2 regions of the Shewanella alkalitolerans genome follow, and region 1 is predicted to be linked to the other one. Evidence: predicted binding sites of a transcription regulator. Region 1 holds the regulator's gene; the other holds the start of a gene.
What was found. Region 1 encodes LexA, which represses DNA repair genes until DNA is damaged. Its sites were predicted from a motif close to TACTGTATNNNNATACAGTA; they were not measured.
Positions count from the first base shown of each region.

Region 2: the regulator LexA is predicted to act here: its motif matches at 3,307-3,326, upstream of recG (ATP-dependent DNA helicase RecG).

Region 1 covers NZ_CP080422.1:134,103-140,928, reverse strand. The annotation lists gene K0J45_RS00655 (GNAT family N-acetyltransferase) at 1-339, opposite strand, end outside; gene cysQ (3'(2'),5'-bisphosphate nucleotidase CysQ) at 332-1,144, opposite strand; gene nudE (ADP compounds hydrolase NudE) at 1,198-1,743, opposite strand; gene yrfG (GMP/IMP nucleotidase) at 1,841-2,515, shown strand; gene lexA (transcriptional repressor LexA) at 2,612-3,229, shown strand; gene K0J45_RS00630 (cell division inhibitor SulA) at 3,226-3,735, shown strand; gene coxB (cytochrome c oxidase subunit II) at 4,134-5,699, shown strand; gene ctaD (cytochrome c oxidase subunit I) at 5,709-6,826, shown strand, end outside.
Region 2 covers NZ_CP080422.1:4,151,595-4,158,420, forward strand. The annotation lists gene K0J45_RS17975 (calcium/sodium antiporter) at 1-587, shown strand, start outside; gene K0J45_RS17980 (tetratricopeptide repeat protein) at 772-1,437, shown strand; gene K0J45_RS17985 (sensor histidine kinase) at 1,538-2,629, shown strand; gene K0J45_RS17990 (response regulator transcription factor) at 2,637-3,233, shown strand; gene recG (ATP-dependent DNA helicase RecG) at 3,378-5,453, shown strand; gene K0J45_RS18000 (DUF3014 domain-containing protein) at 5,580-6,452, shown strand; gene K0J45_RS18005 (beta-ketoacyl synthase chain length factor) at 6,645-6,826, shown strand, end outside.

The sequences.
Region 1 (6,826 bases):
AACTGTGAGTTTCACCTGAGCCACACCATCTGGCAGCGCACTCAGAGACTCGGTGATCAGGCGCCTGCCTATGCCCCGACCCTGAGCGGCATCGTCGACGGCCACAGAGAGGATCCAGGCACAGTCGGCCTGTTCACTCCTTGCCAGCAAGATGTAACCGAGCAGGCGTTCAGCGTTATCGCAGGCGACAAGCAGCCCGCTCGGCCAGCAATCGAAGCTCTGACGAAAGAAAAAATCCGGGTAGGCATGGTCGCCAAAGAGCCCCTGCTCGAGACGATAGATCGCCGGCAGCTGAGTCTTACAAGCCGCCTCGACACTGATAAGATTAGGATTATTCACCGGTTAACAGCTCATCCCATGGCAGGTAAGTCGAGCCCACGACGATGAAGTTGGGGTTCTCTAGTGATTCGCGCTCGTTGTAGCTCAACGGCTGCAACTCGAGATCCATCACCTGGCCACCGGCCTCTTCGATGATGATCTGCGCCGCACCTGTGTCCCACTCGCCGGTTGGGCCAATGCGCACATAGCAGTCGGCGCGGCCCTCTGCCACCAGGCAGCTCTTTAGCGCCGCACCGCCCAGCACCACGAGTTCACAGTGCTTAGGATGATTGAAAAGCTTCAACACAGATTGAGGATCCTGACGGCGGCTCACCGCCAGACGCAGGCAGGGCTCATCGTCTTTGGTCAGCTGCTTGCTGGCGATACGCACCTCGCCCTTGCTGCTACGCTTGTAGGCACCCAGGCCTGCCACGGCATAGTAAACCACACCCGTCATGGGCACATAGACGATTCCCATGATGGGACGATTGTGCTCGACCAGGGCGATGATCACCGAGAAGTCGCCGCTACCGGCGATAAACTCACCCGTGCCATCGAGAGGGTCTACCAACCAGTAACGCTGCCAATCGGCGCGCTCGGAGAAAGGAATATCGGCATCTTCTTCAGAGAGGACAGGGATCTCAGGGGTAAGGCTGCTTAGCTGAGAAGAGATGATCTTGTGGGCCGCGATATCGGCAGAGGTTACCGGGGTATTGTCGGATTTCACCTCTTTGTCAAAACTGCCCTCGAGGTAGATCCCTTTGATGGCCTCACCCGCCTCGATGGCAATCGAAATCGCCTGCTCAACATACTCTTCTGGCTTCATCACAACTCCAACAGCCTACATCTGGCAATGCCTAATATGATAATTCGGTTTAACTACTTTAGTTTTAGATGTTTCTGTGCCAAAAACAAGGCGCTAACGCTTCGAGATTCGGAAAAATCATCTTCTAATAACAGCTCAGACCACTGGCTCAATGGCCAGCGTACCACCTCTATGGGTTCGGGCTCGTCACCCTGCAATCGACTCTCATACAGATCTTCGGCGACGAAGATCTGCATCTTGCTGGCAAAGTAGCCTGGCGCCAGGCTCAACTCCATCAGATGGGTCAACTTACGCGCACCAAAACCTATCTCTTCCTGCAGCTCACGGTTGGCCGCCTCAGCATGGGTCTCGCCGGGATCCACCAGGCCCTTGGGGAAACCCAGCTCATAGCTGTGGGTGCCCGCCGCATATTCGCGTCCCAGCAATAGCTCCTCGCCATGCACAGGCACCACCATCACGGCGCCACGGGCGTTGCCCTTCATGCGCTCATACTGGCGCTCAACCTGGTTCGAAAATTTTAAATGCACCTGCTCTATCTGAAACAGACGGCTCTGGGCAACAACTTCGGCATGTAGGATCTGCGGCTTTTTGTCCGGCATGAAACTTCCTGATAAAAATGGCGTTTGCTTAACCACTCAATCTTACTATGATGGGCCTAATCCACAACTCAAACCAAGGAATTTTTTTACTCGCTTTATGTTTCCCTGGAATAAGATAGATACCGTGCTGCTGGATATGGACGGCACCCTGTTGGATCTGCATTTCGACAACCATTTCTGGCTTAGCCTGGTGCCTCAGGCCTTGTGTGAACAAAGGCAGATCCCAAAGGCCGACGCCCAACAACTGGTGGAGGATGCCTACGCCAAGGTGTTCGGCACCCTGGAGTGGTATTGCCTGGAATATTGGCAACAGGAGCTGGGTTTAGACATCCTGGCTTTGCACCACACTCTGGTGGACAGGATCCAGCTGCGTCAGGACAGCATGCCCTTTCTCACTGCACTGGCCAGACACAGCAAGCGGCGCATCTTGGTCACCAACGCCCATCCCCACAGCCTGGCACTGAAACTCGAGCATACAGATCTGGCTAACGGGCTCGATGAGATGCTCTCGAGTCACGCCACCGGCTATCCCAAGGAACACCCACAATTTTGGCGCCACCTGTTTAATCAGTATTCCCTGGATCCCAGCCGCTGCCTGTTTATCGACGACAGCGAGCCCATACTGCAGGCAGCCAAGCAGGCCGGCGTCGGCTACCAGCTGGGGATCAAGAATCCCGACAGCCAGAAGCCTCACAAACAGTTTGCCGACTTCCCGGCCATCGACGATTATCATCATCTGCTGCTCTCCCTTGAAAAGGCCAGACTCGGCTAATCGCTTGATGGGATTGGGAGAAAATCTGGTTAATACTTGCACTGTATAAAATACTGTATATACTGACAGGTACTGTATGGAAAGACAGGATTAATCATGAGACCCTTAACCCCGAGACAAGCCGAGATTTTAGATCTGATAAAACGCAATATTGCCGACACGGGCATGCCGCCTACCCGTGCCGAGATTGCGCGTCGATTAGGCTTTAAGAGTGCCAACGCCGCCGAGGAACACCTCAAGGCCCTGGCAAAGAAAGGCTGCATCGAAATCATGCCCGGCACCTCACGTGGCATCAAGCTGACCCAAGAGGAAGAGCCAGAAGATCTCGGCCTGCCCCTTATAGGTCAGGTAGCCGCCGGTGAGCCCATCCTGGCCCAGGAGCATGTGGAGCAACACTATCAGGTTGACCCTAGCATGTTCCGCCCCAGCGCCGATTTTCTGCTGCGCGTCAGGGGGGACAGTATGAAAGATATAGGTATTCTCGAGGGCGACCTACTGGCGGTACATAAGGTAGAACAGGCAAGAAACGGCCAGATAGTCGTGGCCCGCGTGGAAGATGATGTAACGGTTAAACGCTTCGAGAAACGTGGCAGTACCGTCTACCTGCATGCTGAGAATGAAGAGTACTCCCCTATCGTGGTGGATCTCACCACCCAGAGCCTGAGCATCGAAGGCCTGGCCGTCGGCGTGATTCGAAATGGAGACTGGCAATGAACAACCTAATGGGCATGGCGCCACGCCATCCAGGGCTGTGGGTCGATCTCGACAGCTCACTAAAGCGCGGCGATGGCAACACTATCTCGACTACGGCAAGTTCGACCCAGGGCAAGCAAGAGCTGCAGGCCCTCACCCCGGAGCTAGCCAGACTCAGTCAGCAGGGGCAATGGGTGGTGTTGATCAGCCCACCTAACATAGGCTACAAGCAGATGCTGGCCGACGGCGGTGTGCGTATGGATCGCATCCTACTGGTACACAGCAAAGATGAGGTCGAAACCCTGTGGGCGATGGAAAAAGCCCTCACAAGTGGTACATCCAGTGCGGTGATCTGCTGGGCACAAACCCTGGATGCCCGTGACAGTCGTCGCCTACAGATAGTTGCCAAGAATACCCGCGCCCTGGGAGTGGTGATCGAAGATGCGAACGGTCACTTACCTGCCAACCCTTTTCCCCAAGAGGATCTCGGCGGCCAGACCTTGAGTCTGTTCGGTTCAATACACTGATATTCCGCGCTCTACCTTTCCATACAGACGCCCCGCAAGGGGCGTTTTTGTGTCTGTTTTGTTTAGCAAAATAAAATAAAAGTGATCTTGATCAATATTTAAACAGCCATTAAGTTAGTAAGAGATATCAACGATTATTTGTTATATCGCACAATTTGGTTGTCGGCTTGAGCGGCGAAAATGAACCTGTAATACCTCGCCCACAGAAGCTGAAATTGGTCTGATATATTCAGCCGTAAGTGCAAGCGTGGTCACCACCAGCAGAACAAGAGATTCACCACCGACGCACTTTGAAGTCATCGTTGCTTTTTTGGGAACTGAAGAGTTTGCATAGAGCCGAGACATACTGTGTGGCTCTTCTTTGTAGTTGCCTTCGCAATTGACAGAGGAGAAGTCTAGTGAAGCAAGTGTTGTGTTGTTTGCTGGCGTTGCTATTTACGCCCACCATACTCGCAGCAGATATGCCCCTGAATATGACATCAGGGGTCACAGAGATCAGCAATAAGGTGTTTAGCCTTCATATGACGATTCTCTATATCTGTTGTGCCATAGGCCTAGTCGTCTTTGGGGTGATGATCTACGCCATCATCAACCATAGGCGCTCTAAGGGTGCCGTCGCGGCAAACTTTCATGAGAGCACTAAGGTAGAGATCGCCTGGACGCTCGTCCCCTTTGTCATCTTGATCCTCATGGCCATCCCAGCCACCAAGACCCTCATCGCCATGGAAGATCCCAGCAATGCCGATCTCACCATCAAGATCACTGGCTCCCAATGGAAATGGCACTACAGCTATTTTGATCAAGACATCAGCTACTACAGCCTGCTGGCGACTCCCAGAGAACAGATAGAGGGCAAGGAGACCAAAGGCGAACACTATCTGCTTGAGGTCGACAAGCCACTGGTATTGCCGGTTAATCGTAAGATACGCTTCCTGATGACCTCGGAAGATGTGATCCACTCCTGGTGGGTGCCGGCCTTCGCAGTGAAGAAGGATGCTAATCCCGGCTTTATCAACGAGGCCTGGACCCGCATCGACAAGCCAGGCATCTACCGTGGCCAGTGCGCCGAACTTTGCGGTAAGGATCACGGCTTCATGCCGATCGTAGTGCAGGTGCTTTCCGAGGCCGATTTCGACAACTGGATTGTCGAGCAGGAGGCACAGGCCAGCGCGGCCGCCGCCGAGGCGCAGGCCGCACTGTCGAAAACCCTGTCGAAAGAAGAGCTGATGGCTCAGGGCGAACAGGTCTATATGGCGCGCTGCGCCGCCTGCCACCAGCCAAATGGTGCCGGCTTACCTGGCGTCTTCCCGTCACTCATAGGCAGCCCAATCATCAAGGGCCCTGTTGCCGATCACCTAGATGTGGTGCTACACGGCCGCTCCGGCACAGCGATGCAGGCCTTCGCCCAGCAGCTCACCGCCACAGAGATTGCCGCAGTGGTTACCTTCGAGCGAAACGCCTGGGGTAACGACACGGGCGATACGGTGCAGGCAGCCGATGTCAACCAGGCAAACTCAGGCGCATCGAACGGGGCTAATACAGGAGCAGATACAGCTGCCGAAGCGGTTCAATCTGTGCCTACCCCGGCAGCCGAATCGAGTGCGGCAGCAAGCTCCGCCGCCGAGGAATCTCAAGCACCTGTGTTAGACGATCTGACCATGGACGAGCTGATGGCCAAGGGTGAAAGGGTATATCTCGGCCACTGCGCCGCCTGTCATCAGGCCACCGGCATGGGATTACCCGGCGCCTTCCCCGCCCTAAAAGGCAGCGCCATCGCCACAGGACCAGTTGAGAATCACCTAGACATAGTGCTTCACGGTAAGCCTGGCACCGCCATGCAGGCTTTCGCCAGTCAGTTAACGCCACAGGAAATCGCCTCTGTGATCACCTATGAGCGTAACGCCTGGGGTAACAACACAGGCGACATGGTTCAGGCAACAGACGTCAATCAACAGGGTCAATAGGGAGGCATTATGAATGCAATTACGCGTGAAGCAGATATGGATGCCACTCATATTGGCGAACATTCGACCCACCATGAGGAGCACCCGACGGGTATAAAACGTTGGCTGTTTACCACCAACCATAAAGATATTGGCACCCTGTATCTCTGGTTCAGTTTCATCATGTTCTTGACCGGCGGCGCCATGGCCATGGTGATCCGTGCCGAGCTGTTCCAGCCGGGTCTGCAACTGGTGGAGCCCAACTTCTTCAATCAGATGACCACGGTTCACGGCCTCATCATGGTGTTTGGCGCCGTGATGCCGGCCTTTACCGGCCTCGCCAACTGGCTGATCCCTATGATGATAGGCGCGCCAGACATGGCCCTTCCGCGGATGAACAACTGGAGTTTCTGGATCTTGCCCTTCGCCTTTGCGATCCTGCTCAGTTCGCTGTTTATGGAGGGTGGCGGGCCTAACTTTGGTTGGACCTTCTACGCCCCGCTGTCGACGGCCTATAGCCCGGATAGCACGGCGCTGTTTGTCTTCTCGGTACACATCATGGGTATCAGCTCCATCATGGGCGCCATCAACGTGATCGTGACCATAGTCAACATGCGCGCTCCCGGCATGAGCTGGATGAAGTTGCCACTGTTCGTCTGGACCTGGTTGATCACCGCCTTTCTGCTGATCGCCGTGATGCCGGTACTCGCAGGTACGGTGACCATGGTACTGACCGACAAGTTCTTCGGCACCAGCTTCTTCGATGCCGCCGGTGGTGGTGACCCTGTGATGTTCCAGCATATCTTCTGGTTCTTCGGCCATCCCGAGGTCTACATCATGATCTTGCCGTCCTTCGGCATCATCTCCGCCATAGTACCGGCCTTCAGCCGCAAGAAGCTGTTTGGCTACTCCTCCATGGTATACGCCACCGCCAGTATCGCGATCCTCTCCTTCCTGGTCTGGGCACACCACATGTTTACCACAGGTATGCCTGTGTTCGCTGAGCTCTTCTTCATGTACTGCACCATGTTGATCGCCGTGCCGACAGGGGTGAAGGTATTTAACTGGGTCGCCACCCTCTGGCGCGGCTCGCTCACCTTCGAGACGCCCATGCTGTTTGCGCTGGCCTTTATCATACTCTTCACCAT
Region 2 (6,826 bases), 510 kb from region 1:
GGTTGATCAGCGACGGCAGCCTCAGCCAGCTAGACGGCGCCCTGCTCTGCTCCATGCTGATCGCCTATCTGGGGATGAACTACCTGTTCGATAAGCAGCAGGCCGATACCGAGTCGATGGAGCTCAAGCCGCTCGTGCCTCTGCTGGCCGTGGTGCTACTCCTCGTTGGCATCGCCATGTTGGTCGGCGGCGGCATACTCTTTGTCGACGGCGCCGTGGCCCTCGCCAGACAGCTGGGAATGAGCGAGCTGCTCATCGGCCTGACCATCATCGCCATAGGTACCAGCATGCCAGAGCTTATCACCTCACTGGTGGCCGCCAGACGCGGCGAGAGCGACATCGCCATCGGCAACCTGGTGGGCTCTAACCTGTTTAATATATTGGGGATCTTGGGGATCACCGCCCTGATTCACCCCATCACCGCCAGTGTGCCCAAGCTGGACATGCTGGTGATGGTCTCGCTGGCACTGCTGCTTCTGCCTCTGGCCTGGAGCGGCCTGCGCGTGGGACGGCGTGAAGGCGCCTTGCTGCTGCTCTGTTACCTCGTCTACCTGGGCTATTTGATCCTCTCCGCCCAATCCCTATGAGTTAGCGCCGCTTTTCAGCGCTACCAATTTAGCCCCAGCAATTTAACGCTACTGCCGATAAGCGATGACAAATGTCATCCCTTATCGGTGACATCTGTGCCTGCACAAAAATTGCCATCAGGCAGATACTCTCCTTAACCCCGAGACGGGGCATTACGCAACACAGGTTCTTAAGGAGAAGCCAATGAAAACACTTATCATCGCCACCAGCCTGGCCCTACTCAGCCCACTGAGCCAGGCCAATGACATTACCGAGATAGACAGCGCCGCCAATCGGATGGATATCGATCGCCTGAGCCAATTGAGCGAACAAAGCCAAGGTTACGAGCAGGCCTACGCCCTCTATCGCATGGCCATCAGTGCCAACATTCTCAGCCAGAAGGGCCAGGCCCAGGCCGCATTGACCCGCGCCGAGAAGACCCTAACTCCCATTGCCGACCAAGGAGAAGCCGCCACCCTATTAGCCTCTGTCTACGGCATGCAGATAGGCTTAGACATGAGTCAGGCCGCCAAGTACAGCACTAAGATGGCCGGTGCCCTCAATGACGCCGAAACCTTGGTCCCCCAGAGCCCTCGACTGGCGCTGGTCAAGGCAATCGCCGCCTATTCCAGCCCTAAAGACCATGGCGGCAGCATGAAAGATGCCATCGCTTTTAGCTCAAAAGCCATTGATCTATATCGAGAACCTTGCGATAACATCTGTTGGGGAGAGGCAGAGGCCTACACCTGGCGCGGCTTAGCCAAGCAGAATCTCGGTGACAAGGCGGGAGCCATTGCCGATTGGCAGGCCGCCCTGCAGGTACAGGCCGATTATGCCTGGGCAAATTTCCTGCTAAAACAGAACCACTAAAGTAATCGGCTCAATATCGGTTGCCACTAAGCCAGACGGCTAAGCGTTAGAGCGCTCATAGCTCAACATCATGGACTTAGTGGCACCTAGGATAAAGAAGATGGACAAATACCCTATTCCACACACCCTAGATATCGAGCGGGCGACCGAAGATAAGCTCGCCTGGGTCTATCTGATCAACCTGGGCTTCTATTTCATCCCGCTATTCTTGCAGACTATGCCCACCTGGCACATAGTCCTGAGTCTGGTCGTGCTGGTGCCCTTTATCTACTGCTATTTTTGGGCCCACCGCAGCCCGAGTCAAACCGCCTACCAGCCTATCTTGCTGATCATCGCCCTGGCCTGTCTGATCACGCCGGTTAATATCGGCTCGCTGTCCCTGTTTACCTTTGCCGGTTTCTTTATCGGCTTTAACTACTCCTTGCCCAAGGCCCTCGCCAGCCTTATCGGCTTGGCCGTCATCCTGACGCTGCTCAGCCTAACCCTAGGTATTCACTACTACTTTGCAGTCTATGGCGTCGCCCTGATCACCGGCGTGGGTTTCTTTGGCGTGGCTGAGCGTAAGCGGGTCGAAGCCAAGCGCGCCCAGCGGCAGAGTCAGCAGGAGATACGCCAGCTCGCCACCATGCTAGAGCGCGAACGTATCGCCCGGGATCTGCACGACATCATGGGGCACTCGCTCTCCTCTATCTCACTCAAGGCGGAGCTGGCGCGCAAACTATTTGCCAAGGGGCAAGCCGATCAGGCCAGCGCCGAGCTGGCAGAACTGGAAACCATCGCCCGCGACAGCCTCAGCCAGATCCGCCAAACGGTATCAGGCTACAAACACAAAGGGTTAGACGCCGCCCTGACGCACCTGTGCCAGATGCTGAGGGACAAGGGCATGGCCGTTACCCTCTCTGGTGAGCTGCCATCACAGCCACAGGAAATCGAGACCCAGCTGATCCTCAGCCTGACCGAGCTGTGCAACAATGTTGTGCGTCATAGCCAAGGCGATAGCTGTAATATCGACTTGTCGGCAACACCTCAGGGGCTGCGGATCTCGGTCACAGACAATGGTAAGCTGAGGCAGCTCAGCGAAGGCAATGGCCTCACAGGCATTCGTGAGCGACTGCGCCCCTTAGGTGGTACACTCAGTATTGGGCTCGAGCCAAACCCGCAATTTATCATCGAGTTACCAAATCAGGGATAGAGACAAGATGAAGATATTACTCGCCGAAGATCAAGCCATGGTCAGGGGCGCACTTGCCGCGCTCCTCACCCTAGAAGGCGACTTTGAGGTGATCCAGGCCTGTGACGGCGACCAAGCTCTGAGCCTGCTCAAGCAGCAGGAGTTCGACCTGCTGCTGACCGACATTGAGATGCCAGGCCTCAGCGGACTGGAGCTGGCTCAATGGTGTCAAAATCAAGCGGCGCCGACTAAGGTCATTATCCTGACCACCTTTGGCCGTGCAGGCTATATTAAGCGTGCCATCGAGGCGGGCGTGGGCGGTTTCTTACTCAAGGACGCGCCCTCCGAGACACTGATCCAGGCAATTAACGCCGTCTGCCGCGGCAAGCGCATCATAGATCCCGAACTGGCCATCATGGCCGTCGGCGAACAAGACCCGCTGAACGATAAGGAACGTCGGGCGCTCAGGCTCGCCAGCGAGGGACGCTCCAGCGCCGAGATCGCCGCCACCCTGTTCATCGCCGAAGGCACTGTGCGTAACTATCTCTCCGAGGCCATCGCTAAACTCAATGCCAGCAATCGCATCGACGCCGCCCGCATCGCCAAGCAAAAGGGCTGGCTGTAACCTCAAACTATGACCTCAGGCTTTAACCTGCCATGGTTAACGCGAGATTGCGTTCATGCCGAACTCTGATAGTATATGTATATATTTACAGTAATAGGCTCAGGTTCTGGTTAAATAGAACGCTAAATCAAATGGGTACAAAGCGTGGATAGACTCGATCTCATGGCTGTGACAGAGTTAAAGGGCGTTGCCGCCAAGATGGCGCAGCGGCTGGAAAAACTCGGCATCAATACAGTCCAGGATCTGCTGTTTCACCTGCCGCTACGCTACGAAGACCGCACCCAGATCTATCCCATCGCCGCCCTCTATCCCGGTAGCTACGGCACCATACAGGGTACAATACAATCGACCCAGATAGTCCAGGGCCGCAAGCGCATGCTCACCTGCACGGTACGCGACGACTCGGGCACTATAACGCTGCGCTTCTTCAACTTCTCCGCCGCCATGCGTAACGGCCTCGAAGAGGGCGAGCGCATTCGCGCCTATGGCGAGGTGCGCCGGGGCAAGCTTCACCGAGAGATCATCCACCCGGAATACAAGATGCTCCACGGCGAGAGCGACTTTAGCCTCAGCGATACCCTGACGCCTATCTACCCGACCACAGAGGGACTCAAGCAGGCGAGCTGGATCCGTTTGACGGATCAAGCCCTGGCCCTGCTGGCCCATGGCGCCCTGACCGAACTATTGCCGCCTCAGCTGAGGCCTAATCAGCTCTCATTGGTCGACGCGCTGCAGCTGCTGCACAGGCCCCCGAGCGAGGTCAGCCCCTTTGCCCTAGAGCAGGGCACACATCCGGCGCAGCAGAGGCTGATCCAGGAGGAACTGCTGGCCCACAACCTGAGCATGTTACAGCTCAGGGCCCGCAGCAATCACGATAAGGCCATCGCGATGCAGCCTACAGGACAGCTACTCAATCCCTTCCTGGCATCCTTACCCTTCAAGCCCACTGGCGCCCAGCAGCGAGTGGTTGCCGATATCACCCAAGATCTCGACAAGGAACACCCTATGATGCGCCTGGTGCAGGGCGATGTGGGCTCGGGCAAAACCCTAGTGGCGGCGCTGGCGGCGCTGCAGGCCATAGAGAGCGGCTATCAGGTCGCCATGATGGCGCCGACTGAACTGCTCGCCGAGCAGCACGCCAACAACTTCGCCGCCTGGTTTGAGCCCCTCGGCCTAACGGTCGGCTGGCTGGCGGGTAAGCTAAAGGGCAAGGCTCGGGCGCAGTCGCTGCAGCAGATCAAGAGCGGCGAGGCCCATATCGTCATCGGCACCCACGCCATCTTTCAGGAGCAGGTCGAGTTCAACCGTCTGGCGTTGATCATCATAGACGAGCAGCACAGGTTCGGGGTGCATCAGCGCCTGGGGCTGCGAGAGAAAGGGATCAGCCAGGGCTTCCACCCACACCAGCTGATCATGACGGCTACCCCTATCCCCCGCACCCTGGCGATGACCGCCTATGCGGATCTCGATACCTCCATCATCGACGAGCTGCCGCCGGGGCGCACGCCGGTGACCACGGTCGCCATCTCAGACAATCGCCGCGGTGAGGTGATCGATCGCGTGCGCCGGGCCGCGCTGCAAGATGGGCGTCAGGCCTACTGGGTCTGTACCCTGATCGAAGAATCCGAGGTGCTGGAGTGTCAGGCCGCCGAAGACACGGCCGAGGAGCTTAAGCAGCTGCTGCCAGAGCTGTCCATCGGCCTGGTACATGGCCGCATGAAACCCGCCGAGAAACAGGCGATCATGGACGCCTTCAAGGCCGGCAGCATACAGCTACTGGTGGCTACCACAGTGATCGAGGTGGGGGTCGACGTGCCCAACGCCAGCCTGATGATCATCGAAAACCCCGAGCGCCTGGGTCTCGCCCAACTGCATCAGCTGCGGGGGCGTGTCGGCCGTGGCGCCGTGGCCAGCCACTGTGTGCTGCTCTACAAGGCGCCGCTTTCCCATACCGCCACCCAGCGTCTGGGGGTGCTTAGAGACAGCAACGACGGCTTCGTGATCGCCCAGAAAGATCTCGAGATCCGCGGACCGGGGGAGGTCTTAGGCACCAAGCAGACAGGTATCGCCGACATGAAGATAGCCGACTTAGTGCGGGATCAGGCCCTCATCCCCCACATACAGAAATTGGCCCAACATGTGATGCAAGAGGTGCCGGAAAATGTTGACGCCATAGTGCTGCGTTGGTTAGGGGAGCGCCAGCAATACGTGCAGGCCTAACTCAGCTAACAATTAAATATTTTTTATTTCACTGGCCGCCCCTAGACAAGCCCGGTGAATTTTGCAGAATGGAAAGAGGCCTCTGTGGTCACAGGGCTTATTCCAGCCACAATTCAAGGAAATCTCATGCAAGTCAGTCAAGAAGATAGAATTGCCCCACAGACAGCGCGCAGCGGGATCAATGCGCTCAGCATTGCCGTGGTGATCATATTAGTGTTGCTCGCCGCCGGCGCCTACTATTTCCTGGGCAGTGACGAACCCGCGCCCGAGCCTGAATTGCCAGCCCCTATCACCCTGCCAGAGCCAGAGCCGGAGCAGCCCCTGCCAACCGATGCGGCCCTGCCTGAGCCAGAAAACCTGGCGCCGGAGCCTGAAACCCAGGTAGAAGAAGCACCAGCCGAGGCGGTTGAGACCCTTCCGACACTGGCCGAAAGCGATCAATATGTTCATGACAAGACGGTCGAAGTCGCCAACGGCATGAAGATTGACCCGCTACTGGTCGAGAAAGATATCGTCAGACACTTCGTGGTGTTCGTCGACAACCTGGCTCAGGGCGAGCTGGCCCGCAAGGTGAGCCCACTCAAGGCGCCCAACAGCAAGTTTACCGTCTCCGAGGTGACCAACAAGACCTACCTCAATCCCGACAGCTACCATAGGTATGATCTCTATGCGAACTTCGTCGATAACCTGGACGAGGAGCAGCTGCTTAGCACCTATAACAAGGTGAAGCCGCTTCTGGGTGAGGCCTTTGCCGAGCTGGGTTATCCCGACATGAATTTCGATGACCGTATGCTAGAGGCGATAGACGTCATGCTATCCGCCCCCGTCATCGACGCGCCGATTGAGCTGGACAGCGTCAGCGTAAACTATAAGTTTGTCGACCCTCAGCTCGAGAGCCTGCCCAATGCTCAGAAGCTGATGATCCGCATGGGTCCGGAAAACAGCAAGAAGGTCAAGGCCGCCCTGCGTAAGCTCAAGAAGCAGCTCAAACAGTCATAACCCCCAGCTCGCCCATCTCCCCGTGGGCGAGCTCCCTCCTACCTCCTCAGTTCACACTATCTAGCAACAGATCAATCACATATTTATGTCACCCGTCAAAGGGTGTACAATAGCCGCCCCACAAATACACCTTGTGGCTCAGTTTCTGGTTATGGAAAACATCAGCAAGACGCTGTATTTAGAGGCAAAGTAGTGCGGTTACACTTTCACATTCATTCTGCGGGCGCCTGGTCTCCCCTATACCAGTGCTTAAGCGATTGGCAGACATGGCCAACGCCGCCGGCAGATGCCGAGCAGCTCGCTCAGGCCGCCCCGGCGCTGAAGCAAGTACCCGCCATGCAAAGGCGACGCTTTAGCAAGCTCACCAAGATGTT